DNA from 3 places in the Brevibacillus sp. FW306-2-1A-C05A genome. Region 3 is predicted to be linked to each of the others. Evidence: riboswitches for the same ligand, from Rfam matches in the RefSeq annotation. Region 3 holds a riboswitch; each other region holds the start of a gene.
What was found. A riboswitch is a leader RNA that binds a small molecule or an ion and turns the genes downstream of it on or off. The one in region 3 is predicted to bind S-adenosylmethionine.
Positions count from the first base shown of each region.

Region 1: linked by a shared signal. The riboswitch ahead of metK (methionine adenosyltransferase) and the one ahead of AC3WJN_RS10420 (methionine ABC transporter ATP-binding protein) in region 3 are both predicted to bind S-adenosylmethionine.
Region 2: linked by a shared signal. The riboswitch ahead of AC3WJN_RS02435 (aminotransferase class I/II-fold pyridoxal phosphate-dependent enzyme) and the one ahead of AC3WJN_RS10420 (methionine ABC transporter ATP-binding protein) in region 3 are both predicted to bind S-adenosylmethionine.

Region 1 is NZ_JBYSWV010000062.1:7,900-18,024, reverse strand. Features, by position in the region: gene AC3WJN_RS23520 (helicase-related protein) at 1-466, opposite strand, end outside; gene AC3WJN_RS23515 (glycosyl transferase family 2) at 610-990, opposite strand; gene AC3WJN_RS23510 (response regulator) at 1,058-1,765, opposite strand; gene AC3WJN_RS23505 (sensor histidine kinase) at 1,800-2,942, opposite strand; gene AC3WJN_RS23500 (polysaccharide deacetylase family protein) at 2,939-3,955, opposite strand; gene metK (methionine adenosyltransferase) at 4,101-5,312, opposite strand; SAM riboswitch class I at 5,445-5,545, opposite strand; gene AC3WJN_RS23490 (S8 family peptidase) at 5,750-8,317, opposite strand; gene AC3WJN_RS23485 (SLAP domain-containing protein) at 8,609-9,604, opposite strand; gene AC3WJN_RS23480 (SLAP domain-containing protein) at 9,648-10,125, opposite strand, start outside.
Region 2 is NZ_JBYSWV010000001.1:471,761-481,885, forward strand. Features, by position in the region: gene AC3WJN_RS02425 (YhcN/YlaJ family sporulation lipoprotein) at 1-578, shown strand, start outside; gene AC3WJN_RS02430 (trans-sulfuration enzyme family protein) at 671-1,879, opposite strand; gene AC3WJN_RS02435 (aminotransferase class I/II-fold pyridoxal phosphate-dependent enzyme) at 1,876-3,039, opposite strand; SAM riboswitch class I at 3,135-3,260, opposite strand; gene AC3WJN_RS02440 (pyridoxamine 5'-phosphate oxidase family protein) at 3,350-3,805, opposite strand; gene AC3WJN_RS02445 (DUF5665 domain-containing protein) at 3,981-4,289, shown strand; gene AC3WJN_RS02450 (hypothetical protein) at 4,296-5,696, opposite strand; gene AC3WJN_RS02455 (hypothetical protein) at 5,940-6,212, opposite strand; gene AC3WJN_RS02460 (YlaH-like family protein) at 6,223-6,540, opposite strand; gene AC3WJN_RS02465 (glutathione peroxidase) at 6,785-7,258, shown strand; gene typA (translational GTPase TypA) at 7,346-9,187, opposite strand; gene AC3WJN_RS02475 (YhcN/YlaJ family sporulation lipoprotein) at 9,325-9,939, shown strand; gene speD (adenosylmethionine decarboxylase) at 10,017-10,125, opposite strand, start outside.
Region 3 is NZ_JBYSWV010000013.1:36,026-46,150, reverse strand. Features, by position in the region: gene AC3WJN_RS10445 (helix-turn-helix domain-containing protein) at 1-498, opposite strand, end outside; gene AC3WJN_RS10440 (SRPBCC family protein) at 616-1,065, shown strand; gene AC3WJN_RS10435 (peptide ABC transporter substrate-binding protein) at 1,137-2,783, opposite strand; gene AC3WJN_RS10430 (MetQ/NlpA family ABC transporter substrate-binding protein) at 2,973-3,812, opposite strand; gene AC3WJN_RS10425 (methionine ABC transporter permease) at 3,872-4,537, opposite strand; gene AC3WJN_RS10420 (methionine ABC transporter ATP-binding protein) at 4,538-5,551, opposite strand; SAM riboswitch class I at 5,651-5,768, opposite strand; gene AC3WJN_RS10415 (hypothetical protein) at 5,874-6,137, opposite strand; gene AC3WJN_RS10410 (hypothetical protein) at 6,283-6,432, opposite strand; gene AC3WJN_RS10405 (LCP family protein) at 6,498-7,505, opposite strand; gene AC3WJN_RS10400 (hypothetical protein) at 7,695-7,868, shown strand; gene AC3WJN_RS10395 (MFS transporter) at 7,884-8,285, shown strand; gene AC3WJN_RS10390 (aldo/keto reductase) at 8,415-9,287, opposite strand; gene AC3WJN_RS10385 (BrxA/BrxB family bacilliredoxin) at 9,369-9,797, opposite strand; gene rnjA (ribonuclease J1) at 9,886-10,125, opposite strand, start outside.

The sequences.
Region 1 (10,125 bases), on a different contig from region 3:
AATGAGCAGACTCGCGACTGAAAAGCTGTTCATCCCGCTCGCCCGCTTGCCTCACTTCCACGCTGCACGCTATCGCCTCCCACGCAAACCACGCTTCATGCTGCACGGATTGGCGCGGGTGTGGCTGATGCTCCCGGCTCCTGTGCCCTGCCTGCCTTCTCTCCACTTCCCGCCCGTATAGCGCGCTCGCCTCCCTGACCTTCGCCACAGCCAGCCCCCGCAGCTCCGCGACCAGCGCATCTGTCAGCTTGCTCCGCTCTCCCACGCGCTTGCGCAACCGTTCGTTTATTTTTTCACGCAAGGAAAAGGCCAAGGCAAGCGACGACGTCTTGCCGATCACATGCAGCACACAGCCCTCCCTCTCCTGCCAAAAAGCCCGATCGACAGAAAAGCTCGGCGTCACATACGTTTGGACTGGCGCCACTGCTTCTGTGCCGCATTTGATATACAGCAAGTACTCGCGCATTTGCCTCCCCCATTTCCGCTTGTGTTTTCTGCCACCATTGTGCAAAAAGACAAGGCAGGCCGGCAAATTTTTTTTGCAGCGAACACAAAAAGGCCGCCGATTTGCTCGACAGCCCTGTACGTTTATTCAATTGCCCGAAAAAATCAGGCTCCTTCCCGCTTCTCCCGCAAGTCAATCACGATCGCTCCCGTCGCCAGCTCAGGCTGGCCGTCTGCCGCGCCAAAGCCGCAGCCGTACGGCTCTCGCGTTAAAATCGCCAGCATCCGGGGCGTATCGTCCGTAGACCCTTCTTCTATCAAGGTAATCCGGACAGGCTTGCCACTCCAGTAGGAGCGAAACAAAAGCTTTCTTACGGCACGCTCCAGCACCTGCTCCGAATTGTGTACCAACAAACGGTAGTGCTCTTGCGGGAGTTCGGTCATGCTGTTCATCCGACTGGTCCATCGCTCAGCTACCATCACCAGCAGTGAGGAGCAGCCAAAAGCCGCCAATAGCCATACAACCAGTTCTTCCATCACGGTCATACCCCCTCCTATACAAAGGTATGCCGAATGGCTTGAACAGGGTGCCAACCGGGCGCGCAGCCTCGCCTTACAGCTTCACCCAGCCGTTTTTGATCGAAATGACAACCGCCTGTGTGCGGTCCTGGACATTCAGCTTTTGCAAAATGCTGCTGACGTGGTTTTTCACTGTCTTTTCGCTGATGAACAAAAATTCTCCGATAGCCCGGTTGCTTTTTCCTTCCGCCATCAACTGCAGCACTTCCCGCTCGCGGCGGGTCAGCGATTCGATCACTTTTGGATCGATCGTTTGCGATTCATCAACAGAGAAGCTGCGCTCTGCCGTACCCTCATTTTCGCTCAGGCGACGGAATTCCTCGATCAGCTTGCCCGTCACCTTCGGGTGTATGTAAGCGCCGCCGCTGGCTACCACGCGTACGGCATCCACCAGATCGCTGGTGCCCATCTCTTTCAGCAGGTAGCCGGACGCGCCGGAACGCAGCGTGCGATATACATAGCCCTCGTCGTCGTGGATCGAGAGCATGATAACTCGCGTGGAGGGACTCACGGAAATGACATTTTCCGCAGCAGAGACGCCATTGATGTTCGGCATGTTGATATCCATCAGCAGAACGTCTGGTTTGTGCTCCTCCGCAAGCAGAGCAGCCTCTCCGCCGTCCGCCCCTTCGCCGACGACCTTGAAGTCCTCTTCCATTTCCAAAATACGCTTAACGCCCTCGCGGAACAATTGGTGGTCGTCCACAATCACGATGCGGAGCTCTTGCTGTCTTTTATCCATGTTTCATCCCCCTGTGTACATAATCTGTATCGGTTCATATTTTTAACGGTATTTGGAAAATTACCTTTGTTCCTTCGCCAGGAGTTGATTGCAGATCCACACTGCCTTCCAGCAGTTGCACGCGCTCACGCATTCCCAAAAGCCCAAAGGAGTTGCCGTTTGCCATGCGCTTTTCCAGATCGAATCCGACTCCATCGTCTTTGACGACGAGACTTAGCGACTCCTGCAGAAACTCCAGCTTCACTTGTACCGAAGAAGCTCCAGCGTGCTTTTCCACGTTGTTCAAGCATTCTTGAACGAGGCGGAAAATCGCAGCTTTGACAGAGCTGCGCAGCGGTGGCTCCACACCAAATACTACCAGATCAATGGAAGCACGGATACGTTCTTCGCACGTCTGGATATATTTTTGCAGAGTGGGCACCAGTCCGAGGTCATCAAGAGCCATTGGGCGAAGGTCAAAAATAATCCGTCTTACGTCAGCCAGGCTCAGGCGAACCATTTCCTTCAGCTCGTGAAGCTCCATTTGCGCTTCCAGAATGCGCTCGTTTTTCAGCATCCGCTCCACGATTTCAGAGCGCAGCACGACGTTTGCCATCGATTGGGCCGGTCCGTCGTGAATCTCGCGTGCGACACGCTTGCGCTCCTCTTCCTGGGCCTGGATGATCTTCAGCCCCATCAATTGAGTCTGTTTGGCCGATTCCAGCGCTTCTCCGATCTTGCTCAGGTCGCCAGTCAAGTAGCCGAGCACGACACTCATCTGGGAAACGAGCTTCTCGGCGCGGTCGATCGTTTCCTCCAGCGTTCGCAACTGTCGCTCCAGGTCGTTGCGACGGCGCTTCAGGTTGTTTTCCCGCTCGCGGTAGATGGACAGCTCCACCTGTATCCGGCTCGCTTCCTCGTAGGCGATGCGAATGTCGTCTTCCGTGTACATGTGGAAGTTGCGGCTTACCTGAACGAGCCTGTTGCGCGACTTTCGATAGGCCAGCTCCAGCGCATCGACCTTTTGGATGACCTTCGAGATTTCCTGCCGAAGCTCGTGCAAGTCAAACTTCAACGAGTTGCCTTGCTGTCTGGCACTTTCGGCTATATCAAAAATTTGGGTTTTACTCGTTTCCACAGTTTCAATGGTTCTCTTAATCACCCCATCCAGCACGCTGATGTCGATCACTTTGTTCATGATTGCTCTCCTTCGAACTCTTTTTTCGCTTTCGTGAACAACTGATGGAGTTTGACCTCATCTACATCTCGCAGGCCCACATCATTTCGTGGAATGGCGAACGGATCTACTCCCCTTTTGACAAAACCGGGTGTAGAAGTAAAGACATATCCGTAGCCTGCCTGTCGCGCTGTCTCCAGTACGATGGGATTCGTGTAGCCAAAAGGCAATGAAATCGTTTTTATCTCCCGGCCCATCCATTTGTTCAAGCCTGCACGAGACATACTGAAATCAACGTAGAGCCGATCCCTGTATTCTTTCTCATTTTCTAGTCGTTGTAAATCCTGCAAATAGACGGGAGCCGTCTCTGGCCCCATCTCTCCCCATTCATTCCGCGCTTCCTCTTCGTGCAGGCTGTACGTATGCGAACCGATATCAGCCAGCCCAGAGTGAAGCATTTCCATGACTTGTTGACGCGTAAGTGGCGTCGTCATGTTCTCCCGTTTTCGATCGGCTACATCTCGCAAGCGCCCTGCGATCACGAAGTTCACTGACGGGTAGCCGTATGTACGTAAGGTGGGAAAAGCCTTCGTGTAATAACTCTCATAGCCGTCGTCAAAGGTAATCAGGACAGCATTTTCGGTCGGCAAGCTCCCTGTATCCACAAAATGCAAAAACTCATCCAACGAGATCGGCTGCAAGTCGTTTTCGTGCAAAAACGACATATGTTTTGCAAATTGCTCAGGCGAAATGACGTAGCGCTGGCCTGATGCATCCGTGACATGGTGATACGTCAGGACGACTACCTGATTGTTATACCACTTTTTCGGCTTTACCGTTGCTTTTTCGTTCTGCGTGACGTTTGGCTCAGCAATTTCTGCCTCGCTTATGCTTATAGACGTATCTACTTGGGGAAAAGGTTGCACTTTTTGCGCATTCTTTTTTGATTGGTAAAATTCACCAATCCCCATTGCAGACATAACCAGTAATAAAGAAATAACAAATACGGTCAGGAAGAGCCTTTTGTTCGGCAAAGAAACCCCTCCTCTACTTCCTCACTAGGAGATTCGACACAGTCCTACATTTTCCCTTCGCTTAAAGCCCACCAATAACTGGAAAATTTTTCCCCGTAATAAAAAAAGAGCCCAGTAGCTTTACCAGGCTCTTTCTTTGTCGTTCTTATTTTGCCAGTTGCGCAGCTTCTTGCTTCAGAACTTCTGCTTTGTCTGTTTGCTCCCAAGGAACATTCAGGTCATTGCGTCCAAAGTGGCCATAAGCCGCTGTTTGTTTGTAGATAGGGCGACGCAGGTCGAGCTGCTTGATGATGCCAGCCGGACGCAGGTCGAAGTGTTTGCGCACCAGTTTCACCAGATCTTCTTCGGAAACGGTTCCTGTACCAAAAGTATCAACAGCGATGGATACAGGCTGCGCTACACCGATTGCGTAAGCCACTTGCACTTCGCATTTGTCAGCCAGGCCAGCAGCCACAATGTTTTTCGCTACGTAACGAGCAGCGTAAGCGCCGGAGCGGTCTACTTTTGTCGGATCTTTACCGGAGAACGCGCCGCCGCCGTGACGAGCGTAGCCACCGTAAGTGTCTACGATGATTTTGCGGCCAGTCAGACCAGCGTCCCCTTGAGGTCCGCCGATTACGAAGCGGCCAGTCGGGTTGATGAAGTATTTGGTGTCAGCGTCCAGCAGCTCAGCCGGAACAACTGGTTTGATAACTTGTTCGATGAGGTCTTGCTTGATTTGCTCCAAGGTAGTCTCAGGAGCGTGTTGAGTCGAAATCACGATGGTGTCGATGCGAACTGGCTTGTCTCCATCGTACTCAACCGTTACTTGCGTTTTGCCGTCAGGACGCAGGTAGGCGAGTGTGCCGTTTTTGCGAACTTCAGTCAAGCGGCGAGCCAGCTTGTGAGACATGCTGATCGGCAGCGGCATCAGCTCAGGTGTTTCGTTGCAAGCAAAGCCGAACATCAGACCTTGGTCACCTGCACCGATCGCTTCGATCTCAGCGTCGGTCATTTTGCCTTCGCGCGCTTCCAAAGCCTGGTCTACGCCGAGAGCGATGTCAGCGGATTGCTCGCCGATCGCAGTGATTACGCCGCAAGTGTCAGCGTCAAAGCCGAACTTCGCACGATCATAACCGATCTCACGGATCGTTTCGCGCACCAGCTTTTGGATGTCCACGTACGTGTTGGTGGTGATTTCACCGGCTACGAGAACCAGCCCGGTAGTTACGGAAGTTTCGCAAGCTACGCGAGCGTTTGGATCCTTGGCCAAAATGGCGTCCAGGATGGAGTCGGAAATTTGGTCACAAATTTTATCCGGATGTCCTTCGGTTACAGACTCAGATGTGAACAGACGACGACCTTTTTGCAAAGCCATGAGAAAATACCTCCTTTGACCTCATACAAATAGTTTGGTAGCCGAGTCAGGATTTTATCGACGTAAACGCAAATAAAAAACCTTTTCCATCTTTTGGAGGAAAAGGTTTGAGCGCTTTTAGCTTCCTTCATCCTCTTATCGGCCAGAACAGATTTCCGTCCTGCTGGTTAGCACCGCTCCAGACGGTTGCCGGGCTTCATAGGGCCAGTCCCTCCGCCTGCTCTGGATAAGAGTATCCATTACGGATTATAGAATAATTGTTTTTTGAGGTGGTGTCAATAGACTTTTGCCAGAGCACCTCTTTGGCCGAAATCGCCCTGTACAAAACGCTGTTGGAATCGCCTGCGGGAAGCGTCTGAGGTGATCGAAGCCGCGTTTTCACAAGGACGATATAGCCATGCCATGCGTCTGTCGAACGCAAAGCGGAAAATTTTTTCTTACACTTGATACGATTTGGCGATTAATACAACAACCTCGGCCCGCGTAGCGCTGCCCTGTGGCTTGAAGAGCGAACCGTATCCGTTTAGCCAGTTTCTTGCCGTCAAAGCGCCGATCGCCGGTGCTGCCCAATGGCCGGCCGGAACATCGCGATAGCTCGGTGCGCTGCTGCTGTTCAGAGCCACGCCCTTCGCCCTGGCGATCATCGCGGCCATTTCCGCCCGCGAAACAGCTTGGTCAGGCTTGATCTGACTGTTTGGATACCCCTTCAAGACTCCGAGCTGATAAGCCACTCCAAGGGTGTTGTACGCCCAGTGCTTTTTTGGCAAATCAGAAAACACTTCCCGTCCGGAATACGCGCTGGCTACCTTCGAGCCGGTCGCGCGCATCGCCTGCAGCAGCATTGTGGCAAACTGCGCACGAGTTACTGCCTCGTTAGGCTTGAACGTCGCATCGCCGAAGCCTTGGACAATTCTTTTGGAGCTCAGCCTGGCGATCTCTGTGCGCGCCCAATGGTCGGAAATATCCCGATACCCCGAAACGAGGGGCTGCTGCGTGACTGTCAATTTGTACGCATCGTACTTGAACGGAATGCCGCTGTTCAGGCGCACGTAATACTTGCCTTTTGGCAACCGCAGGCTGAAAATCTCGCTGCCCCGATCGGACAGCTCAGCCACTTCGTTTGTCGAAGCTAGCGCGTAGTTCATGTTTTTCTCGCTGTAAAGAGCGATGCGAAAACCGCTGGATACCGGAATAAACGGGGCTCGAATCGTGACGTACGAGTCTGTATTGAGCGTAAATTGAAACCAGTCTGCATCCGAAGCCGTCGGAATCGTTCCGGTCATGACCCCTCCAGCGGCTAGCGGCGACGCCCTGCTGTACGTATCATTCGGCTCGTTCAAATCTTTTTTCAGCGGGGTGAACCCGAGATCCAGGCGATATTCGCCGTTCACCGCATTTTGCTGATACTCGCTGACCCGAATGTAGTATTTTCCCGGGGAGACTTCCTTGCTCGCACGCTCGGACGGATTATCGCGGTCGACGTTGTCGTAGAGCGGGTCCCAAACCGTATTTTTTCCGGTTTCCTGCTTTCCTATGGCAAGCACCAGGTCCACCCGCTTGTTGTCGGGAGTCACCGTCACATCCATATGCCCGTATTCGCGGACGTAGTAGGAGAACCAGTCCTGGTCGCCCTCCTGGTGGAAGTTGCCTGTGACGCTGATCTGGTTGCCTACCAGCGGCCTTGCCGTCGCCATCGTATCGTTTGGCTCATTGCGGTCCGGGTTGATCGTGAACTTGCTCGTCAGCACGTAGGCAAACGAGTTGACGCCGCCGTTTCGCATCAGCTTGATGTTCATCCTGCCCGCTTTTGCCGGGACGGTAACGGTATCCCCGTTTCCAAAATACTGCGTAATCGGCGTTCGGTTTTCCGGGTAAAAGGTAGCCGCCATGGCGGAGGATACCCCGGAGTTAATCGTCGCCGTAAAGCTGACTTTTCCGTCATACGGCACATCCATTTTAAACCAGTCTACCGTGTCGTTTGGCCCCAGGTTGCCGCGTATTTGCTGTTCGATAGGGAATGCTTTGGCTCGCTGCAAAGAGTTGTTCGGCTCCAAAAAGTCGCCGGAGAGCGCGCTGCGCACTGCCTTGTTCACGTCCAGCAATCCGTAGCCTGTTTGCCGGTCCCAGCCGCTCTCGCCGAGGTCTGTAGCCGTCTGGTAAAGCATTTGCCTCACATCCAGCGCCGTCAGCTTTGGATAGCGGGCCAAAATCAGGGCCGCCGCTCCCGCTACTTGAGGCGCTGCCGCTGACGTACCGGAAAACGATCCGTACTTTCCGCCCAGCTTCGTCGTATATACGTTAAGCCCCGGCGCCACAATGTTTAACTCAGGCCCCGTATTCGATTGATAAATCGCCTGGTTTTTCCCATTCACGGCCCCAACCGCAACGACTGTCGGGTAGGCAGCCGGATAGGCGACGCGGCTTGCTTCGTTTCCGCTGGCAGCGACGAGGACGGCTCCGCTTCTCTCCGCACGGTCAATGGCCTCTTTCAAGGAGCGGGAATAGGACAGGCTGCTGAACGACATCAGGATAACTTTGGCTCCCCTGTCGAGCGCTGTATTGATCCCCTTCGCAATCATGTCCACATTCGTCACTGCATCTTTGTTCAAAATTTTGATCGGCAAAATCCGGGCGTTCCAGACTACCCCTGATACCCCGATCCCGTTGTTGCCTTTTGCAGCGAGAACCCCGATGACTTCTGTCCCGTGCCCGTTGTCATCCTGCGCCGATTTCCCCGGGTTGACCAGATTGACACCCGGCAGCAGATTCCCTTTCAAGTCAGGGTGATTGTAGTCCGCTCCGGAATCGAGCACGGCAATCGTAATCGCCTGGTTGCTGTTGACTACAGGCCACGCCTTGTCGGCCTTGATCTGGCTGATGTGCAACTGATTGCTCAGATAGCTGTCATTGGAAGCAGGCGCGGCAGCGAGTGCAGGCCGCACGCCCAGCGGTACAAGCGTGAGCAGCATCGCAACTGACACGGCTATTTGAATCGATTTTTTCATAAACACAGTCCTTCCTTACTTTCCCCTGCAACTAGCGCAGCAAGAAAACCTCTATCGCCGCCCGCTCAAACAAAGGGGCATGCGCTGTCGTGGAAGGTTTTCTTAACGTATCGAAATGAATAAATGTTCGCGCTTATCCATTTCAGTACGTTCAAAAAGGTATTCAAGTATTATGCTTCTCGTCCTAGCATAGCGGATAAAAAGGGCGAAAAGCAACCCTGTTTCCCCAAGATTTGGAACGTTATGGCAGGAGAAAAACCCTTTTCACCATTGGCAAAAAGGGTTCATCCATTACTGCAGCAGGCCTTTGTTGTCTTCGGTAGCAGGCTCTACATATGCTTTTTCTTTTTTGCGTTGACGCGCCTGCGGAATGTAGGCACTCAGTTCGTCCGGGTTTACTTCTGCTTTTTTAATCGAAGAAGACGGGATATCAAACGCCCAGATGCGCTGACTGTTTGCTTCCACCTTCATGTTTTCGAGCGTGTAGCTGACGCGGGCAACCGCATCGCCTTCCTTGTCGTGAACGATGATCGGCACCTCGGTAAACTCCAGGCGCTTCTCCAGTCCGTTGCGGAATACGACGACAACCTTCAGGCCGTTATCATCGGTAGGCTTGATATCGAGGACCTGCAAATCTACCTTTCCTTTTTCCACCGGAGCTTCCTCCGCCGCTTTTTGCGTATAGTGGCTTTGTTCGTCCGCACTCAGGCCCATATTCAGCTCCTGGGTCTCCTCGATGCGGCGTTTTTCCGGCTTTTTATAGGTCAGAGTCAGCGGCACTTCCTTCTCAGGAATGCGGTCGAACTCTTCCCAGCGGAACATAAATTCCATCGGACGGCTGGCCATGTGGCCCACAGGACCGTTTGCCATCAAGTCAAACGTCTTTCTCGCCACCTCTTCGCCGTCAGCAGTCACGAGGGTCAGCGGCAGCTTTTGCAACAGCACGTTGCGGTTTGTCGCGTTGCGAATGTACGTCAGCACCAGGTAGCCTTCATCTGTCACCTGTGTGTAGAACGGAATAATGCCGACCTCGTCGCGAACGACCGGAGGCAGCTCATCGTGGACGTACTGCAGCAGCTCCTGCTCCGCCTCCTCCAGTTGATTGTCCCAAGGACCGTTCATCGTCAGAAACAGCTCTTTGGCCTCAACCCGGTTCGCCGATTGCTGCGGGTTGTCGATCCCCGACACCCCCAGGTAAAACTCTTTATGCAAATGCTCATGAATATCTTCACGTACTTGCTCCAGGCTTTCCTTGGAGCCAAACCAGTTCTCCAATAACCAACTCATATGTCAACCTCCTCCTGATTTCTGCGATCGAGAGCTCTTGCGCCTATTCTACGTCAAGAACCCATCTGCGCAGATTGGCATCCGGTTTTTTCACGAACTCCGGCGGGAACACGATCAGCCACGGACGGCTGTTCCCCGGCTTCACGCGAATCTTGCTGGCATCCACAACGCCTCGCGCCACGACATCGCCGTCCGTATCGGAAATCGTGATTTTCAGCTTGTCAGGACGATAATCCGTAGACAGGCCGTTGCGGAACAGCAATGCGGCAACCAGTTGCCCTTCTTTCGTTTTCCCGATATCAAACCCGGTAATTTGCACCGAGTTGACCGGAATCGGCGGCAAAGAGTACGCGAGCGACTCCAGACGGTCTTTTTGACGCTGTGTCATGCGTCTTTCCATTTCCGGGTCCAGCTCCAGCGTACTTGGCCAGATGTGCGATCTTTTTCCTGCTTTCATCACGACTTTCCAGCGGCTGAACATGAAGTTGTCGTGCAGGTAGCTCTCTTCCGGGAACAGCACT
Region 2 (10,125 bases), on a different contig from region 3:
TGCTTTTGTCTGGATGCATGTCGAACAACAAGCCGCCAGCCAATCAGGCTGCCCCACAGCCCAACCAGCAAGTGCCTCATACCCAGCGCGTCCAGCAAACGGCCCCGGAACCAGCTTACAACCAATCTTCGCAAGCGACGGCCGACCGGCTTGTGCAACTGGCTACCCGTGTGAAAAAGGTTAACGGTGCGACGGCGGTCGTCATCGGCAAGATCGCTGTCGTCGGGATTGATGTGGATGCCCATCTCGATCGGCCCGAGGTCGGCGTCATCAAGTACACCGTTGCCGAAGCGATGAAAGAAGACCCGCAGGGCGCAAACGCAATCGTGACAGCCGATCCGGACATCGTCCAGCGCCTGAAGGAAATGGCTGCGGACATTCGCCGGGGCCACCCGATCTCGGGCTTCGCCGAGGAGTTGGCTGACATCGTCGGCCGCATCATTCCACAGTTGCCGCGCGACGTAAGGCAGCGGGAGGAAACGCCCTCGCAGGAAAATGAACAGCGCATCAACAAAGACGGCCGCGCGACACCGCAAGGAAACGACAAGATCAACGTAAACCGCACAGGCGCACCATAAAAAAAACTCTCTCGAAGCCATTTCAAGGATGAGCGAACGCGTTTTCGTGGAAGATTCCGATTCAGTAAAAAAGAGGCATTCGCCTCGGGAAATTACGCCCGGGAGAATGCCTCTTTTTGTTGCGGCTGGACGGATTGTTGTGACTGAACCGAACTCAGCGGCGGCAATGCGTCCAGTGCCTGCTTCAAGTCCGCGAGCAAGTCGTCCACGTCCTCCAACCCTGCGGACAACCGGATCAAGCCATCGGTAATGCCGCGCGCTTCCCGCTCCGCTGCGGGCATCGCCGCATGCGACATCATCACCGGATACGACAAGATCGTCTCGACAGCCCCCAGGCTCACTGCCACAATCGGCAGCTTCACCCGGTCAAACAACGCCTTGGCTCGCTCACGGCTCCCTACATCGAACGACAGAACCGCACCGTGGTCGCTTGCTTGCTGTTGCTGGACGAGATGCCCCGGATGGTCAGCCAAGCCCGTGTAGTAAACGCGGCTCACGCCAGGGTGCGTGGACAGCCACTCCGCGAGAATCCCTGCCGACTTTGTGCTGACATCCAGACGTGCCTTGAGCGTTTTCAGCCCGCGCATGACGAGCCAGCAATCCTGTACCCCAAGAATCGCGCCCATGCCGTTCTGGATCAGGTACAGTTGCTCGCCGAGCGCGGCGTCGCGCGTCACTGCCAGCCCGGCAACCACGTCGCTGTGGCCGCCGATAAACTTGGTCGCGCTGTGGATGACGACGTCCGCCCCCAGCTCCAGCGGCCGCTGATAGTACGGCGTCAAAAACGTATTGTCGACAATGACGAGCAGCCCGTGCTCCTTCGCAACGGCTGACACCGCCGCGATGTCGGTCACTTTCAGCGTCGGATTGGACGGCGTTTCCAGATACACTCCCTTGGTCGCCGGAGTAATCGCCTCCCGCACGGCCTCTGTCTGGGTCGCATCGACAAACGTAACGGAAATGCCCATTCTCGACAGCACGCGGGTCAAAAAGCGGAAGGTGCCGCCGTACACGTCCTCCGCGACTACGATATGGTCGCCAGCCGAAAACAGCATGAACACGCTGGAGATCGCCGCCATGCCGGACGAGAAAGCAAAGCCGCGCGCGCCGCCTTCGAGAGCGGCAATCGCTTCCTCCAGCGCGTGTCTGGTCGGATTGCCGGAACGGGCGTAGTCATACGTGCCTGGCTGGTCGAGATCAAACTGGTGAAACGTGGAAGCCTGGTAAATCGGAACCGACGACGCCCCTGTGAACGGATCGATGCAAGTAGAGCCATGCAAAACCTTCGTTGCGAAATTCATCGCGCAGCCCCCCCAACGACAAGACTTGCGTCCAAAGCCTGAAACAGATCAGCGATCAAGTCTTCCGGATGCTCAATCCCGACCGACAGCCTCAGCAATCGGTCACAAACGCCGACATACTCCCGTACTTCCAGCGGAATGTCAGCGTGGGTCTGTGTCGCCGGATACGTACACAACGACTCGACGCCGCCAAGGCTTTCCGCAAAAGAAACGATGCGCAGATTTTGCAAAAACAAGCCCACCTGCTCCGCAGACCGTACCCGGAATGAAACCATACCGCTATAACCGCTTGCCTGGCTCGCCTGGATGGCATGCCCGGGGTGTTCTTGCAGCCCTGGGTAAAACACTTCGGCGACAGCCGGATGCTCCTGCAGCTTTTTTGCAACCGCGAGCGCGTTTGTCTGATGTCTTTCCATGCGCAGCGCCAATGTCTTCATTCCGCGTACCAACAGCCAGCTATCTTGTGGACCCAATACCGCTCCGATGGAATTATGCAAAAACCGGATTTTTTCCGACAACTCCTCGCCTTTTGTCACGATCAGTCCGGCCAGTACATCGTTGTGGCCACCCAAGTACTTCGTCGCACTGTACAACACGATATCTGCGCCAAGCTCCAGCGGGCGTTGACAATAAGGGGTCATGAACGTGTTGTCGACTATCGTCAAAAGTCCATGCTGCTTTGCCAGCCCGGCGATTTGGCGAAGATCGGTAATCTGCATGAGCGGATTCGTCGGCGTCTCGACGAAGATCGCCTTTGTCTCGGCTCGCAGCGCGTTTTGCACCGCTTCCAGGTCGCGCAAGTCTACGTACGTAAAAGACAGGCCGTAGCGGGAAAGCACCTGCTCAAACAAGCGATACGTCCCTCCGTACAAATCGAGCGACACAATGAGATGATCTCCCTGGGAAAACAGCCCCATGACCGTATGAACCGCCGCCATTCCCGATGCGCAGGCAAAGCCCGCATCGCCCGATTCTGCCTCGGCGATGGCTTCTTCCAAAACCGTGCGGGTCGGATTGGCCGTGCGTGTATAGTCAAAGCCTGTGCTCTGCCCCAATGCCGGGTGGCGATATGCGGTGGCATAGTAGACAGGAAAGCTGACCGCCCCTGTTTTTTCATCTCTGCCTACGCCTGCTTGAATCAATTTTGTTTCCAGTCTCATACGTAACTCTCTCCCTCCAATGATGTACGAGGGGCATGAAAAAAGCCCCCTTTCCTCTGAAAGAAGGCTTTGTTTACGTCACCGTAAGCAAGACCTTCTCATCTTTCAGAGTTAAAAAACTCTGCAGGAATTAGCACCATTATCTCCCCGCATGAACGAACATGCAGGTGATTGGTTGCCGGGCATCATCGGGCCAGTCCCTCCGCCTCTCTGGATAAGAAGTTTTGCTATTCAATTTGAATGACCTAATACTAAAGGATACGGCGGTTTTTTGTCAACAGGATTTTCCACTGTTGTGCGGCCGTCTTGACTAGGCGTTTTTCAGCGCAGTCATGACCTGGTTGTCCAGCTTCGCAGCCGCGTTTTTGTCGTACGTCTTTTCGTATTGCGGTTCTACGGAAATGCGCGAGCCGTAAAACATGACGTCTCGGACGGAGTCAATCGCGATCTCCACCAGCGCCAGCTTCAGCGGAACGCCCTCCAGCCGCTCGGCTTTCACTGCGGCGCGTCCGTTGATCGCAAAAGAGGAGCCTGCCCCGATCAGATGCAGGACGACCTGCGGCTCTTTGGCAATATTGGCGAGTATGCGCGAGCGGTTATCCACGGCAAAGCGGATGAGTCCGCTGTTCACCGCCAATGTCCAGGACAAGGAGCTGAGCGATGGCGCTCCTGTCTCGTGATCGACGGTGCCGAGCGTCACAAATCGCTCTTTTTGCAGGAGCGCGAACAGTTCTTCCGACAAGGTTTGGGATACGGTTTCAGCCATTCGGATGCCTCCTCGTAAACGGTAGTACGTCTATTGTACCCCTCGCATCTGCCATTAGGCAAACGTTTCCTCCACGCCTTGATTCTGCCTGTTTTTTTCCCTACACTGGTAAAAAACAAAGCCGTACCGGATAAGGAGGTTGGAAAAAGTGGCACCTACGCCTACAGACCGGCTTATGCACAAAATCGACCAGGTCCTCCACGAGCTGCAGGAAGTGAGGAAATTGAACGAGCGCATGGACAAAATCGCCATGTTTTTGGAGGATATCCGGCTCGCAGACGTGATCCAAAACTACACAGCCCCGCGCAAGCTGCTCTGGATCAATTTCCTCGCAGGGCTTGCCCGGGGTCTTGGCTTGACGATTGGAACAGCGATCGTGCTGGCGCTGCTCGGCTCGCTTTTGACGCAGTTTCTCTCGATCCCTATCCTCGGCGATTACATCCGCGAGCTGGTCGAGTATGTTCAGACTTACAAGCAGCCGTAAACGAGACTACTTGCCGCTTCTTTTGCCGCGGTCGTCGTCATCGTCGTCGTCATCGTCGTCGTCGCGGTCATCGTCGCGGTCATCTTTGTCGCCATCTTTCCATTTGCCGTCGTAGTTTTTCCAATAGCCGTATGCTTTTCCGTTTGGATAGTGGTGCTTGTCTTTATCCTTGTCGTCCTTATCGTCATCCTTCTTCGGCACGGCGGTAATTTTCGTGCTCAGCGCGATGTCCGCCTGCTTCACCAGCTTGTCTTTCGCGTACAGTTCCAGATGGACGGTTTTCGCAGCAAACGAGCGGTTTTTGTAGGTAAAGGTCACGGTGTATTCGCCCTTGTCGTTTGGCTTGATCTCCTTTTTCTTGCCGTCCGGGGTGACGACGACAAGCTTTGCTTTTTGCTTCTCGTCCCAGCCCTTGACGGTGCCTTTCAGTTGAACGGACTTTTTCTTCAAATCGTGCACTGCCGTTCCGGCAATGGCATAGGCCGCGCCAGGGTCTTTGTCCGGTGGGTTGACGACATCGACTTTGATCGTGTCGGAGTCGACTTTTTTCCCGTCTTCATATATTTCGACCAGCGCTTCGTCGCTTGCGGCTTTCGCCTTCACGTCCTTGACCGTCACGCTGAAGCTGTCCACCCCGTCCCACAGCTTCTTCAAGCTCGTCTCCTGTTTCACGCCGTTGTAGGAGACGACGACCTTGTCCGCTCCGTGCTTGACGACACCTTTTACCTGCCATTCGGCTTTTTTGGCGTCGTACACGGAAAAGGCGTGGATCAGCCTGCTTTTTTCCTCGTCAGCCTGCGGGATGAGCTTAACTTTTTCACTGTCCGCCAACAGACTGCCGGCATACGCCTGTACGGTGACGTATTGGACGGAATCTGTTTCCGGCGCGGCAAAGCTGACGGTAAACGAATGCTCGCTCGTCGGCACTGCCTCGATAAAGTCGCCGTTCGGCTTGGTCACGACTACTTTCGTCACTTCCGGCGTCACGATGCCTTTGATGTACACCTTGCCGTTTTCGGTCTGCGCGCTCACGCTGACCAGTTCCTCGTCCGCCTCTGTGCGGCGAACTTCCAGCCAGATGTCGCCGTAATAGTCGCGATAAATGCGCTCCCACTCCGACTTGTTCGTTTCCATGTATGTTTGCAGCTTCGTATTCAGATGGATCGGATCTACAATCAGGTACAAATGGTCTGCCTGGTTTTTCAGCAGCATATTCAGCGTAGCCGGGTCGTTTTTCGCAAGCTCTTTCAGGTTGTAGCGGGTAACCTGCTTGCCTTCGTCGCTCATCACTACCTTGGTCGCCGGCGTGCTGCTGGAGCTGGCATCTGCAAAAATCGGCGTCAGGCAGCCGATGAGTCCCGCCGCCGTAACGACCGCCAATACGGGCTTGGTCATGATCTTTTTCACTGGTGTCTCCCCCTCTATTTTTGCCAATCATCCCCTGTCTTCTGTGGGCAACCATACAGACGTAGCGTTTTTTTCAAAAGTTGCACCGCAGCCGAAAACACGTCTTAATACCCACAGCGGCTCCAGACAGCAAAAAAGCGCGCCGGGACACTCTGAACGCCTGATAATGCCCCCGTGCGCACGACAAAAAAGACTCTTCCGCCGCCGAACAGGTCGGAGCCGGAAAGAGTCTTTTCCCTTTTTTTAACTATTGTATTTAGGCTCGTTTTCAATCGCGACCAGCAAGGACTCGACCGTTTCAGCCGGATATTTGCGCTCGAACGTCGCCGCTTCCTCCTTTGCCGTCAGCACGTACCAGCCGCCTTCCTGCCGATAGGCAAGCTCGCTAAGCGCGTGGTCCTCCTGCAACATCTGCAAGAAAAACGCCGCCGTCTCCTGCGCCGACTGATCGTCCGGCCGCGCGTCTGCTACCACTTGAATCTGCAGCCAGTTAAAGAGTGCATCATCACGTTTCACGAGGGCCACCTCACTTTCGCTCCGGTTTGATTCTCAGCTTGACGACGACCAGAATGACAATCGCGACCAGCATCGCGCTCTTCACAGGAAGCTGGACGTCCAAAATCGCAAAGATCAGCGCCCCGACGAACAGGAGAAGGTATAAAAGCAACGTTTTCAAGATCGGCATGCGAATTACCGTCGCAAACCCCAGGTAGTAAACGATAATTAATTGCACAAACAAAATCCAAGCCCGATTATGGTCCGCCCACAGGCGGAAGCTGTCGTAGGCGCTCAGTTGATCCGGGTTTGCCGGTACGTAGGTTGAAGCAAGGTGTATCCAGTCCATCACAAATCTCTCCTGTAACGCAAAAGGCCGTGTCCTCTCACCGCGACGGGAAAGACCCGCTCTTTTGCATAATCTTTTCCTTTTTCCAACGTTTTTTCGTATGTATCCTTTTTACTTTATCAGGTGATGGATTTCCTGTCAAAAACGGACTGCTCCTGCACTTGGCGCACGACAATGCTAGCCTGCCTTTTCGCGGACATGCTATGATGAGAGGGTCGCAAACTTAGAAAAAGGTGGGAAAAACATGAGCCTGTACGATATTTCCGTCAAGACGATTTCCGGCGAAGAACAGACGCTGGCCGAGTACAAAGGACGCGTTTTGCTGATCGTCAATACCGCCAGCCAGTGCGGACTAACCCCGCAGTACAAAGGCTTGCAGGAGCTGTACACGCGCTATGCGGACAAAGGATTCGCCGTTCTCGGCTTTCCGTGCAACCAGTTTGCCGCTCAAGAGCCTGGCAGCGAGGAAGAGATCGCGGCATTTTGCGATCGCCACTACGGCGTAACGTTCCCGCTGTTTGCCAAAATCGATGTGAACGGTCCGACTGCCCATCCTTTGTACCAGCACCTGAAAGCCAACGCTCCCGAAGGCCAGGGTGAAGAGATCGAATGGAACTTCGCCAAGTTTCTCGTAGACAAGGAAGGCCGTATCGTCAAGCGCATCGGTGCCCGCGTGCAGCCGGAAGACGTGGCCGCTGACATCGAACGCTTGCTGTAAAAAACGGCTTCCCTGCCAAACCAAAAGCCGCTTTGCCCATTATCGGGGACAAAGCGGCTTTTATTGTACCGCGATCGCGCCGCGAGCTTACGCTTGCGGTTGTGCTTCCCAGCGCTTTTGCTTTTCGTAGCGCTCGCGATCCGATTTGTTCAAATACTTTTTGCGCAAACGGACGGATTGTGGCGTAACTTCGCACAGCTCGTCGTCGTTCAAATACTCCAGAGCCTCTTCCAGCGTCAGCAGGCGAGGGGTCTTCATTTTCACCGTCTCGTCCTTCGTTGCGGAGCGGACGTTGGTCGCGTGCTTCTCTTTGCACACGTTGACGGTCAAGTCGTTGTCGCGGTTGTGTTCGCCCACGATCATGCCTTCATAGACTTCCGTACCCGGCGTGATGAACATGATGCCGCGATCCTCGACAGACATCAGGCCGTACGTGGTTGCGGTTCCGGTCTCGTGGGAAATGAGCACGCCTGCGTGACGTCCACCCACAGCGCCCTGGACAAGCGGACGATAGCTGTCAAAGGAATGGTTGAGGATGCCGTAGCCGCGTGTGATCGTCAAAAACTCCGTGCGGTAGCCGATCAGTCCGCGGGACGGAATGATGAACTCCAGACGGACCTGGCCGAAGCCGTTGTTGACCATGTTGACCATCTCGGCCTTGCGTTGGCCCAGCGTCTCCATGACAGCCCCGGTGTATTCTTCCGGCACGTCGATCACGAGAAACTCAGCCGGCTCCATTTTTTGTCCGTCGATCATTCGCACGATGACTTCCGGCTTGGACACGCCCAGCTCGAAGCCTTCGCGGCGCATGTTTTCCACAAGGATGGACAGATGCAATTCCCCGCGTCCAGATACAATGAACGCATCTGGAGAATCTGTTTCTTCCACACGAAGAGATACATCTGTCTCCAGCTCGGCCATCAGGCGATCGCGCAGCTTGCGGGAAGTAACGTGTTTCCCTTCGCGGCCTGCAAACGGGCTGTTGTTCACCAAAAACGTCATTTGCAATGTCGGCTCGTCGATTTTCAACAGAGGCAGCGCATCCGGGTGGTCGACGTGGCAAACGGTTTCGCCTACGTTGATATCGTCAATCCCTGCGATCGCGACGATGTCCCCTGCTCTCGCCGTTTTTTGTTCCACGCGCTGCAAGCCGGAGAAGCCGAACAGCTTTTGAATCCGCGCTTTTTTCACTTCGCCGTTGCGCGTGGTGACCGATACCATTTCATTTACATTCATGGTTCCGCGATAAATGCGGCCAATCCCGATACGACCCAAAAAGTCGTTATAATCCAGCATGGTTACTTGCATTTGGAGTGGTGCGTTTTCATCGGCATCAGGTGCGGGCATGTGCTCAACAATGGTGTCGAAAAGTGGACGAAGGTCGCCTTCCAGTTTATCCGGCTCCATTCCGGCGATACCTTGCAGGCCGGAAGCGTAGACGATCGGGAATTCCAGTTGATCTTCCGTCGCATCGAGATCGATAAACAGGTCGTACACTTCGTTGATGACTTCTTGAGGACGTGCATTGTCGCGGTCTACCTTGTTCACGACAACGATCGGGGTAACTTTTGCTTCGAGCGCTTTTTTCAATACGAAACGGGTTTGTGGCATACAGCCTTCAAATGCGTCAACAATCAAAAGGACGCCGTCCACCATGCTCATGATCCGCTCTACCTCGCCACCGAAGTCGGCGTGGCCTGGCGTATCCAAAATGTTGATGGTGAACTCTTTGTATTTCACGGACGTTGTTTTCGCCAGGATCGTAATCCCGCGTTCCCGCTCCAGGTCGTTGGAGTCCATCATTCTCTCCTCTACCTGCTGGTTGCTGCGGAATGTGCCCGATTGGATCAAAAGCTTGTCGACCAACGTTGTTTTTCCATGGTCAACGTGGGCAATAATGGCAATGTTGCGTATGTCAAGACGCTTCATGTGAACCTCCTCTGTTATGCATACCTTCCATATTAACAGGTCGCGAAACACGGCACAATGGGCATTTTTTTACTCGGAAACACTTCCTGATTAGCATGCGCCACAATCGACATACTAAAGACAGGAGGTGGTCTGCCATGAGGAAAAACGAGCCAAGCTATTTCACAGGTTTGTTCTTGATCGCAGCAACGCTTGTCGGGTGCGCGTCTTCCAACGCAGGGCCTGACACGGGCGCACAGACGCAAAGCAGTTCGCATCCAGCGACACCGATGACTCGCTCAAGCATCGGACACGATTTTAACGCCTATACGCAAGGAATCAACGCCCAGAACTACCTCAAAGGGTACACCTCAAACGGCTTCAATCAAGACCTGGCAGAGCAGCTTACAAAAGCGGCCGATGATGTCCCGGGCGTCGATCGCGCTACTGTCGTCGTAAGCGGCCAGGACGCCATGATCGGCATTCGCGTGCGCGACAACCTTGGCGAGCCGCAGGCAAAAGTGATCGAGCAGCAAGTCCACTCTGCTTGTCGGGCTGTGTCGCCTACCTTGCAAATGCAAGTCTCGTCCGACCAAGCCGTCTTTGACCGCGTGCGTGCGATCAACGCGCAAATTTACGAGGAAGCGACGAACCGCAGCAACCAGGTTTTGCACGAGGGCACCTCGGTAGAACAAAAAATAACGAACACCTCGACCGAATTTACCAGACTTCTGCACGACATGCGCACGACGATCCAGCAGCCGTTGCGGTGATGGATCGACAGCGCATGCTCTCACGTAAAAGAGGTGCGGACATGTCTCCCGCACCTCTTGAATACTCTTCCGTTTTGTTACTTACTCACAACTTCAGCCACTTTGATTTCTGGCTCAACCACTTGCAGTTCACCTGTTCCGCGAACGAGTTTCTTCGCGTAGGTTTTCTCCGGCTTCAGCACGGAT
Region 3 (10,125 bases):
TACTCTCTTTACATTCGGATCGCGCTCCGGCAGACGCTCGCCCAAAAACGCTTCGATGCGGCGAACCATCTGGGCGTCTTCCGGCATGGCAAGCATCTCGGCTTCCAGCGGGGCTGTCTCCACCTGAAACACTTCTTCCAACGTAGTAACCGTGCCGTACAACTGCGAAACCGGCTTTTGCCAAAATGGATAAAAGCCGCCTGGTTTGAACTTCACTCCGAACACATGGCCTTGGCCAGCCAGCAAATGCGAGGACGTGGACAAAGCGACACCGAATATGCCTGTGGCGACCTTTTCAAACACCAGATTCACATTGGGGTGGGCCAAAATGGTTTGGGAGTAAGGAGCTTGCCCGCGCAAATCCCACCTGACCACCCAGTAATGCTGGACGAAGTAACCGACGTCGCCGCCTGGTTCATACCTTTGCAGCGAAAACTTTTTTCCGCCAAGCATGGCATGCAGCACACCTTTTGGCAGCATGCCCTGCTTTTTTTCCATAGCGCCGCCTCCTGTCGCATTTTTACAATACGCCCCTCCATTATCTGCCTATACTAAGAGTAGTAGCAACAGCAAACGATTACAATTTGAAAATGAATGGAAACAGGAGGCACTGCTATGGAACTGCGTTTCGATTTTTACATCGGGGCCACCCCGGAGCACGTCTGGCACGTTCTTACCTCGGAAGAAGGAGTCAAGCATACGTTTTTTGGCTCTGTCATTCGCTCTACTTTTCAGGTAGGGGACGATCTCGCTTATGTCGGTCCCGGAAATGATGGCGACGAAACTGTCCATGTATACGGCAAGGTTTTGGCGTTTGAGCCGCAGCAAACCTTCAGCTTCCTGGAACATCCCGGCCCTTCGTACCACGCCAACCACGCCGAGCTTCAATCGCGCGTTACTTTCCAATTGGAGCCTGTTGGCGGATGCACGCGGCTGACGCTGATTAACGACCAGTGGACCGAAGATCACCCTTCCTTCGCCAACGCGAGCAACCATTGGCCGATGATTCTCTCCAACATCAAAACATATGCAGAAACCGGAAAAACGTTGGATTTTGGCTATTAATTCCGGGCAAAAAGGAAGGAAAACCCCAGCAGCGAGCTGCCTCGGCACTTCGCCTCTGGGGTTTTTGCCTGTTACTCGACCATTTCCGCCCACTTCAGATCAATAAAGCCCAGTCCGTCCACTTGCACGCCTTTTACCTTATCACTCTGCACCCAGACATCCACGTCCGTAAACAGCGGGATTACAGGCATGGCATCCATGAAAATTTGCTCGGCTTCCGCAAAAAGCTGCTTGCGCTTCTCCGGATCGCTCTCCATGGCCGACTGTTGCAGCAGCTCCTTGTAGCGCGCGTTCTCCCAGCCTGTGTCGTTGTTTCCGGTCTTCGCATCGCGGAACATCTCCAGGTAGTTGATCGGATCGTTAAAATCGGCATTCCAGCCCAAACGGCCAATCTCGTAATTCAGTTCATGCAAATCTTGCAAATGCACCTTAAATTCCTTGATCGCCAGCTTCACGTCGATGCCAAGGTTGCGCTTCCACTGGTCCTGCATGGCTTCGGCGATTTTTTTGTGGCGGTCTGTCGGGTTGTACGACATGGTGATGGTCGGAAGCTGACTCAGCCCCAACTCCTGCATGCCTTCCGCCAGCAGCTTTTTCGCTGCCTCCACGTCGTTGTCGCGGAAGTAGCCCTCCGGCTTGATAATCATGGATTGCGGCAGCATCCCCATCGTAGGCACCTGGCCGACCTGTGTGATGTTGTCCACGATGCTTTGGCGATCAACCGCATAAGCGAGTGCTTTGCGAATTTTTACGTTTTGCAGCACTCCTTTGGTGGTATTGATTTTGTACCAATACATCGTCGCCTTTGGATGAACGACGAGTTTGCCTGCTTCTTTCAGGGACGGAATCGCATCGGTTGGCAGGCCGCCAAGCGGTTGACCCGCCCAGTCCAGCTCGCCGTTTTCAAACATGGACAGCGCTGTGTTATCATCCTCAATCATGGCAAACTCGATCCGGTCCAGCTTGACAGCGTCTTTGTCCCAATAGTTTTCGTTCTTCTCCAAAACGATCTTGCTCTTGTGCTCCCAGGCCGTCATCTTGAATGGCCCGTTGCTCACGTGTGTTGCTGCTTCATTCGCCCAGTTCGGATTGGCCTCTACGACCTTTTTGTCTACAGGATAATACGTGTAAAATGCCGTCAGTTCCAGGAAGAACGGTGTCGGGTTTTCCAATGTTACTTCCAGCGTCTTGTCATCCAGAGCTTTTACCCCCAGCTCGTCTGCTTGCGCCTTGCCTGTGTGTACTTTTTCCGCATTTTTGATGTAGTAGAGCTGATACGCATACTCGGCTCCCAGCTTTGGATCGAGGACGCGTTTCCAGGCAAATTCAAAGTCGTGCGCCGTCACCGGATCGCCGTTGCTCCACTTGGAGTCGCGAATCGTGAACGTGTACACCCGTTTGTCGTCGGATATTTTCACATCAGACGCAACCGAGTTCATCGGCTTCGCGTCTTTGTCCAGCCTGGTCAAGCCGTCAAAAGTGGCACGGACGATCGCCCCTGAGGTAGTGTCCTTGGCGAGCCCAGGGTCTGCCGTCGATGGCTCGCTGGTCAGATTGGCCCGAAACACTTGCGGCTTTGTGCTGGCAGGCGCGCCAGACGAAGCCTCACCCGCAGGAGCAGCAGCAGGTGCAGTCGAAGTCGGACTGCCTCCACAGCCTGCCAAAAGACTTCCGACCACCAATGTCAGGCCGACAAACATTTTGAATGTTCCCTTCATCAGAATTTTCCCCCTTATCAAATTTTTTCTATCGCCACCACAATATACTCGACGACAGATTTCTTGAAAATGGGGTTCGGTGATATTTAATTAAATTTTATGAATATTTATTCTTTTGTAAACAGAAATAAACCCAACAGCCTTAAAGGGCCAATTGGGTTTATTTGTTGATCCATCAATTACTTTTCCTTAGAATGCCGGAATGATGGAACCTTTGTATTCGTCTTCAATGAATTTTTTCACTTCAGGGGAGTTCAATTCCTTCGCCAGCTTTTGGATGGCTTCGGAGTCTTTGTTGTCAGGACGAGCTACCAGGAAGTTCGCATATGGAGATTCCTTGTCTTCGATGAACAGAGCGTCTTTGGTTGGCACGAGCTTCGCTTCGAGCGCGTAGTTGGTGTTAATCAGCGCCAGGTCCACTTCTTCCAGAACGCGCGGCAGCATCGCTGCTTCAACCTCTTTGAACTTCAGGTTTTTCTTGTTTTCCACAATGTCTTTCACAGTTCCGCTGATGCCAGCGCCTTCTTTGAGCTTGATGACGCCGTTTTTCTCCAGGAGAGCGAGGGCGCGGCCGCTATTGGTCGGGTCGTTTGGCAGCGCGATAGTTGCGCCTTCCGCCAGTTCGTCAACCGATTTCACTTTTTTGCTGTAAGCGCCAAATGGCTCGATGTGAACCGCAACTACAGGTTGCAGATCCATGTTTTGTCCTTTATTGAAGTCTTCCAGGTAAGGCTTGTGCTGGAAGAAGTTTGCGTCGAGTTGTTTTTCGTTGAGCTGTACGTTTGGTTGTACGTAGTCGGTGAACTCTTGTACTTCCAGGTTTACGCCTTGTTCTTTCAGTTTTGGTGCGATGTGCTTCAGGATTGCTGCGTGTGGAACCGGAGAAGCGCCTACTTTCAATGTCACTTCTTGTTGTCCGCCTTGTGCGCCGCCTTCGGCTGGAGCTGGAGCAGTCTCCGTTTTGCCTCCGCACGCTGCCAAAGAAAATGCCAATACGGTAGAAAGTACAGATACGACTAGCTTTTTCATAAATGATTTCCCCCTACTTTTTTTGATCTTTGTACTTGCAAACTTCTATGGGAAAGACCTTACTTGCGGCTGAAACGCAATACCAGGCGATCACCCAGCGACTGTAAGATCTGCACCAACACGAGCAAAATGACGACAGTGACAATCATGACATCGGTCTGGAAGCGCTGATAACCGTAACGGATAGCCAAGTCGCCCAGACCGCCGCCGCCGATTACCCCGGACATGGCCGTGTAGGACACGAGCGCAACGGTCGTAATCGTAATTCCGGCCACCAGTCCCGGACGAGACTCTGGCAGCAGGACGTTCCAGATGATTTGCCAATTGGACGCCCCCATCGACTGGGCGGCCTCAATGACTCCGCGATCTACCTCGCGCAGAGAGGTTTCCACCAGCCGCGCAAAAAACGGGGCGGCCCCGATCACGAGCGGCGGAATCGCTCCGAGTACGCCGAGCGAAGTGCCGACGATCAGTTTCGTGACCGGAATCAGCAAGATCATCAGAATGATGAACGGCACGGAACGCAATACGTTGACGATGAATGAAGCAACCGAGTAAAACGCCTTGTTTTGCAGCAACTGTCCACGTGAAGTAAGGAATAAAATGATTCCCAGCGGCAAGCCGATCAGGATCGTAAACAACGTGGAGAAACCCAGCATCGTCAGTGTGTCTAGTGTACCCTCAGCGATCTCCGACCAATCCACATTTTCCATTGTCCAGTCCATCTATATCACCTCTACTTCCAAGCCACGCTGACGCAACGTCTCGATGGTTTTTTCGTTTTGACGGACATCGCCTTCCAGTTCGACGACCAGTTGGCCGTACGGCGTATCCTTCATGCGGGAAATCGTTCCCTGCAAAATGCTGAATACTGTGCCTGTCTCCTGCATCGTCTGGAACAAAATCGGCTGGTACGTCTTTTCTCCCAGGAAGGTGACGCGCGCAATCGTGCGGTTCCCCGCTGCTTTTTCGTGCGCGACAGCTTCGCGCAGCTCGGTGGAATCTGCCACCTGCTCGACAAATTCCTGCGTAGTCGGATGCTGCGGCTTGAGGAACACGTCCAGCACCTCACCCGACTCGACGATTTTTCCGCCGTCGATCACGCCTACGCGGTCGCAAATGGAGCGGATGACGTGCATCTCGTGCGTAATCAGCACGATGGTCAATCCCAGCTTGCGGTTGATGTCCAAAAGCAGCGCCAAAATCGAGTTGGTCGTCTGCGGATCGAGCGCCGAGGTCGCTTCGTCACACAGCAGCACTTTCGGATCGTTTGCCAGCGCCCGTGCGATGCCGACGCGCTGCTTCTGGCCGCCGGACAACTGGGACGGGTATTTGTCCCGGTGCGCTTCCAGCCCTACCAGCTTGAGCAGATCGTCCACTTTTTTCTGAATCTCCGCCTTCGGACGCTTGGCCAGCTTGAGCGGAAACGCGACATTTTCCCCGACGGTGGACGAGGACAGCAGGTTGAAGTGCTGGAAAATCATCCCGATCTCGCGGCGCTTTTCCTGCAGCTTGACATCGTCGAGCTTGGTCAGGTCGACCCCATCGACGATGACTTGTCCCGACGTAGGGCGCTCCAGCAGGTTGATGCAGCGGATCAAGGTACTTTTCCCCGCCCCGGAATGGCCGATAATCCCGTAAATTTCCCCTTTATCTATAGAAAGATCAATCCCGAGCAACGCCGGAATCGTCTTGCCCTGCACTTGATAGCTTTTATGCAAATTTTTCAATTGAATCAACGCATCCACCTCCCAGCAAAATCCTTGTGAAAAACGTAAAAACCCCTTTTTCATAAACGAAAAAGGGGCTGCAACGCATGTATACGTTCGCATCCACCCTTCTCATCTATCAAGATCCAACCAATCTTGTAGGAATTGGCACCGCGACGTCCATTTCAAAAAATGAACCGGTTGCCGGGCTTCATCGGGCCTGTCCCTCCGCCTCTCTTGATAAGAAAGATTTCCACGTATATTATGTTCGTTTTTCATATTTTCATGATACAAACCGGATTATATCCTTTTTGAAAATATCCCGTCAATAGCAATCACAGGAAAAACTTTTTTAATCCATTACTCCGTTGCGAATGATGGTGGCATTGACGTGAAAATGAAACGTCGCTTTCTCAAGGATTCTCGCCTTCAAGCGTATGCGAATATCGAACACCGGCGGCGATACTTGCTCCAGCTTGATTCGGGCGTTGCTGGAAATCGTGTCAAAAGCAAGGTGCACCATATCCTTGGGATTGCCGCGGTTCTTGTCGGTCTTCCCGAAAATTTGCGCCGGGACGGACGTGTCGTAGCTGCCAATCCGGAATTTCCCGTGCACGAGCTTGATGAGAAACGCTTCCTTGGGCGATAGCCTTCGAGCAGGCGCTGAATCGCCTCCTGGGTGTGATAGACCCGATTGCTCCCGGCTCCCCCGAGCTGCCGCTCCACTTCCCCTATGCTTGCCTCAGCCAGACAAATTTCTCTCAGCTTCGGGATGAGCTCGCTGTAAACGACTTGGCATCCGCCATGCTGGTCAAAAAATACAGCCGCATGCGGCCGTCCGGCTCGTCGATATGTTCCGTTCGCAAGTCCCCTGTATGGGAAAACCATTTACGCGCAATCTCCTGGTCCATTCCCCTCACCCCCATACATAGCAAATCATGGTTAGTCTGCCCGAAAACACAAAAAAACAGCACGCTCAATTTGGCGTGCTGTTTTCGTTGCTATCGGTCGTGCTATTCGTTTGCGAAACCGCTTCTTCTGCTGGCGGTTCCAGCTTTTCCTTGATAAAAGACTGGATCTGGTCGACATCCGGAATGAGCACCGCGCCTGCCCGATGGGATTCGCGGAACATCCCCATTGGCGGCAATTGGTAGTTGCCTGGCTCCGCGGTGTTTAATTTCAGCCCAAGCGCAGACAGCCTCAGCATATCCATGGAACTGATATTCGTCTGGATATACGGCGTCACTTCTTTCAGGATGGACGGCAATTGAATCAAGGTCGTGCCGCTCTTCATCTGGCTCACCACAGCCGTCAGCAGCTTGCGCTGACGCTCTGTGCGCGTGTAGTCCGATGTGGCGTCATGGCGAAAACGAACGTATTGCAGAGCCTTGTTGCCATCCAGTTGCTGCAGTCCCTTTTTCAAATTGATGTCGTAGATGCCTTTATCGGTCGGGTCGTGATAGTACATATTTTTTTCCACATCAATCTCGACACCACCGACAGAGTCAATCAAAGCCTTGAAGCCTTCAAAGTCGGTGATGACGTAGCGGTCCACCGGAAGCCCTGTAAACTGGCTGACGGTCTTCATCGCCAGTTCCGGTCCGCCCTCCACGATCGCCGAGTTGATGCGCGAGCTGCCGTTCCCCGGAATGTCTACGTACGTGTCGCGCAAAATGGAAAATACGTCGTAGCGCTTGGAGGCCGGGTCGATACTGACGAGCATCATCGAGTCCGAACGGGGGAGCCCGTTATTTTTCATTCCCCTGCGGTCCACCCCCATCAACAGGATGTTCACCCGCTCTTCGCCATCCCATTCCGGAATCTCCGCCGCTTTCGTCGCGGCACCGCCATCCGGCGGGGCTGGCCGAATGACATTCGGCTCTTGAATATTGTGAGCAAACTGATAAAAAGAGTATCCGTAATAACCTGCTGTCGCGGCAATCGCGACAAACATCAGGAGCAACACCCGTTTCCACATTCGCATAAAGAACTACTCCACCTTTTATTCTCTGTATCACATGAACTCATCTCACCACTTGTTTAGTATACTCGAATCTATAGGATGTGGAGCAGCCTTTATTTGGGTGCTTTTCACTTTTTATATTTTTATGTTTGCAATGTTTAAAATGTTCGTTATACTACAAGCAACACAATCCCAAAGGGGTGACCGGCCGTGATTTCTCCCACTTCCTTTTTGCAGCGGTATCCGCGAGAAGCCCTGTTCTTCCTGGTTGCGAGCTTCATCAACTCTTCCGGCAGCGCTTTCATGTGGCCGCTTACCACTTTGTACGTACATACGATTTTGCAACGCTCCATGACCGAGGCAGGCTTTGTGCTGATGGTTTAATCGCTGGCAGGAATTGTGAGGCAGTTCGTCGGCGGGACGCTTTTTCACCGCCTGGGCGCCAAACGGCTGATCGTCGGGGCCTTGCTGGTTCAAGGACTCATCCAGTTGTCGATTCCGCTCACGAATAGCTGGCCTGTTTACATCGCGCTGATGACCGGGCTTGGCTTTACCTTCAACCTGTCGTTCCCGGCGATTCAGGCGTTCATCGGCTTTCGCTGGAAAGAGCAGCGCCGAGAGCTGTTCAACATCGTATATGTCGCGAACAACCTGGGAATGGCCATCGGCACCTCGCTGGCCGGGGTCATTGCCACTTCCTGCGGCGAGCAGGAACGCAGCATGGAGGTGTCAATACTGCCGCCCGGATCGAGCGCCACGGCCGAACGGCCACAGCCTGCCACGCTCCAGCCTGCTTCGTGAAATCGCTCTGCCATCGACCTGCCCAATCCTCGCCTAGCTCCGGTTATCACCACCAGCTTGTTTCCAGCCACGCTCTAAAAAACAAAAAGAAAGCCCCTTCCAGAAAATCAGAAGAGACTTTCGCTTTTGTCAAAAAGACAGCTCCGGCAACTGATACCATTCGCCAGCCATCCATTCGCGCGCCTTCCAGCGCAGCACGTCCGGGCGCACCAGCGGCATGATCTGTTGAAACAGCTCCACGCGTTCGATGTCCGTCATCGGCACGAAGGCGTTGGCCGCGGCCAAGTCCGCTTCCAGCTCGTCCATTCTGCTCACGCCGAGGATCGCCGTCGAAACGGGGAGACTCCACGTATAGCGCAGCGCTTGCTCTGTCCACGGAGCCAGCTTGCCCAGCCCCATCACTTTCATGCCGATGACCGCGACGCCTTTTTCCACCGCTTGCGGAACGAAATCGTGCGCAAAGCTGTAGATGAAATGATCGAGAGCAGACAAAGCGACGAGGGCGCTGTCAAAAGGAAAGCGGCGAATCGCTTCTGCCAGCAGGCGCGGGTCTGTGTGCCCGCTGATGCTGATTTTGCGGATCAAGCCTTGCTCTCGCGCTTCCAGCATCGCTTCCAGCGCGCCTCCTTTTGCAAAAATCGCCTCCAGATCGTGCGGCTGCATGATGTTGTGCATCCGCCACTCGTCGACGTAATCGGTCTGCAGCCGCTTCAAGCTGCCCTCCAAATCTTTCAGGGCCAGGTCGCGCGTGCGTCCTCCCGTCTTCGTCGCGATCCACACGCGGTCGCGCAAGCCTGCAAGCCCCAGTCCTACCCGTGTCTCCGACTGTCCAGCGCTGTATGTAGGGGCTGTATCAAAGTAATTGACTCCTGCTTCTACGGCGCGCCGAATGATGGCGATTGCCTGCTCCTCGGTGCAATCGTGCTCGTCCACAATTCGCTGGGCGCCGAAGCCGAGCAAAGAGACTTGATGCGGATCTCGTCCAAACGATCGGGTCTGCATGCTGCGGGCAGCTCCTTTCAGGTTCATCGGGATGTGAAACAAGACGCCCGTTCGCGAGCGTCTTGTCATGGCCATGCTAGCTTATTTGTACGTGTCGTAAGCGGTAGTCAACAGGTTGGAGATCGTTTGCAGGTCGTTGTTCTCAATCTGATGACGCTCGATCATCGTCATGATTTTGCCGTCCTTCATGATCGCAAAAGACGGGGAAGATGGCGCGTAGCCTTCAAAGTACTCGCGGGCTTTCGCTGTCGCTTCCTTGTCTTGTCCTGCAAATACAGTGTAAATGTTGTCTGGCTTGGTGGAATGGTTCAAGGAATGAACCACTGCCGGACGAGCCAGCCCTGCCGCGCAGCCGCAAACCGAGTTTACGACTACCAGCGTCAGACCTTTTGCGTTTGGCAGCGTCTGCTCAACCTCTTCTGCTGTGCGCAGCTCTACAAATCCGTTGCGCGTCAGTTCGTCGCGCATCGGTTGAATTACTTGGCTCATATATGCTTCATAAGACATCATGGGGCAACCTCTCCTTTGTATCACGTATCCATTTACGTATTATTATAACCCGATCGCGTCCCCGGGAGAACGAAGAAGTGCTCCAGTCCTACACTTCCATCAAAATGGTGAGAATCATCGGATTGCGGCCCGTCTTTTCGTAAATAAACGGCTTGATGACTTCGTTGATCTGGGACTTCAACTCCGACCATTCCTTGATCTTCTTGTCCAACGCTTCCTGGAGGCGCTGGCGAACCAACAGCGTCGCTTCCTGGATGAGCGATTCCGAACCGCGCACGTACACAAAGCCGCGGCTGACAATGTCAGGTCCGGTGAGAATCTTGAAGTT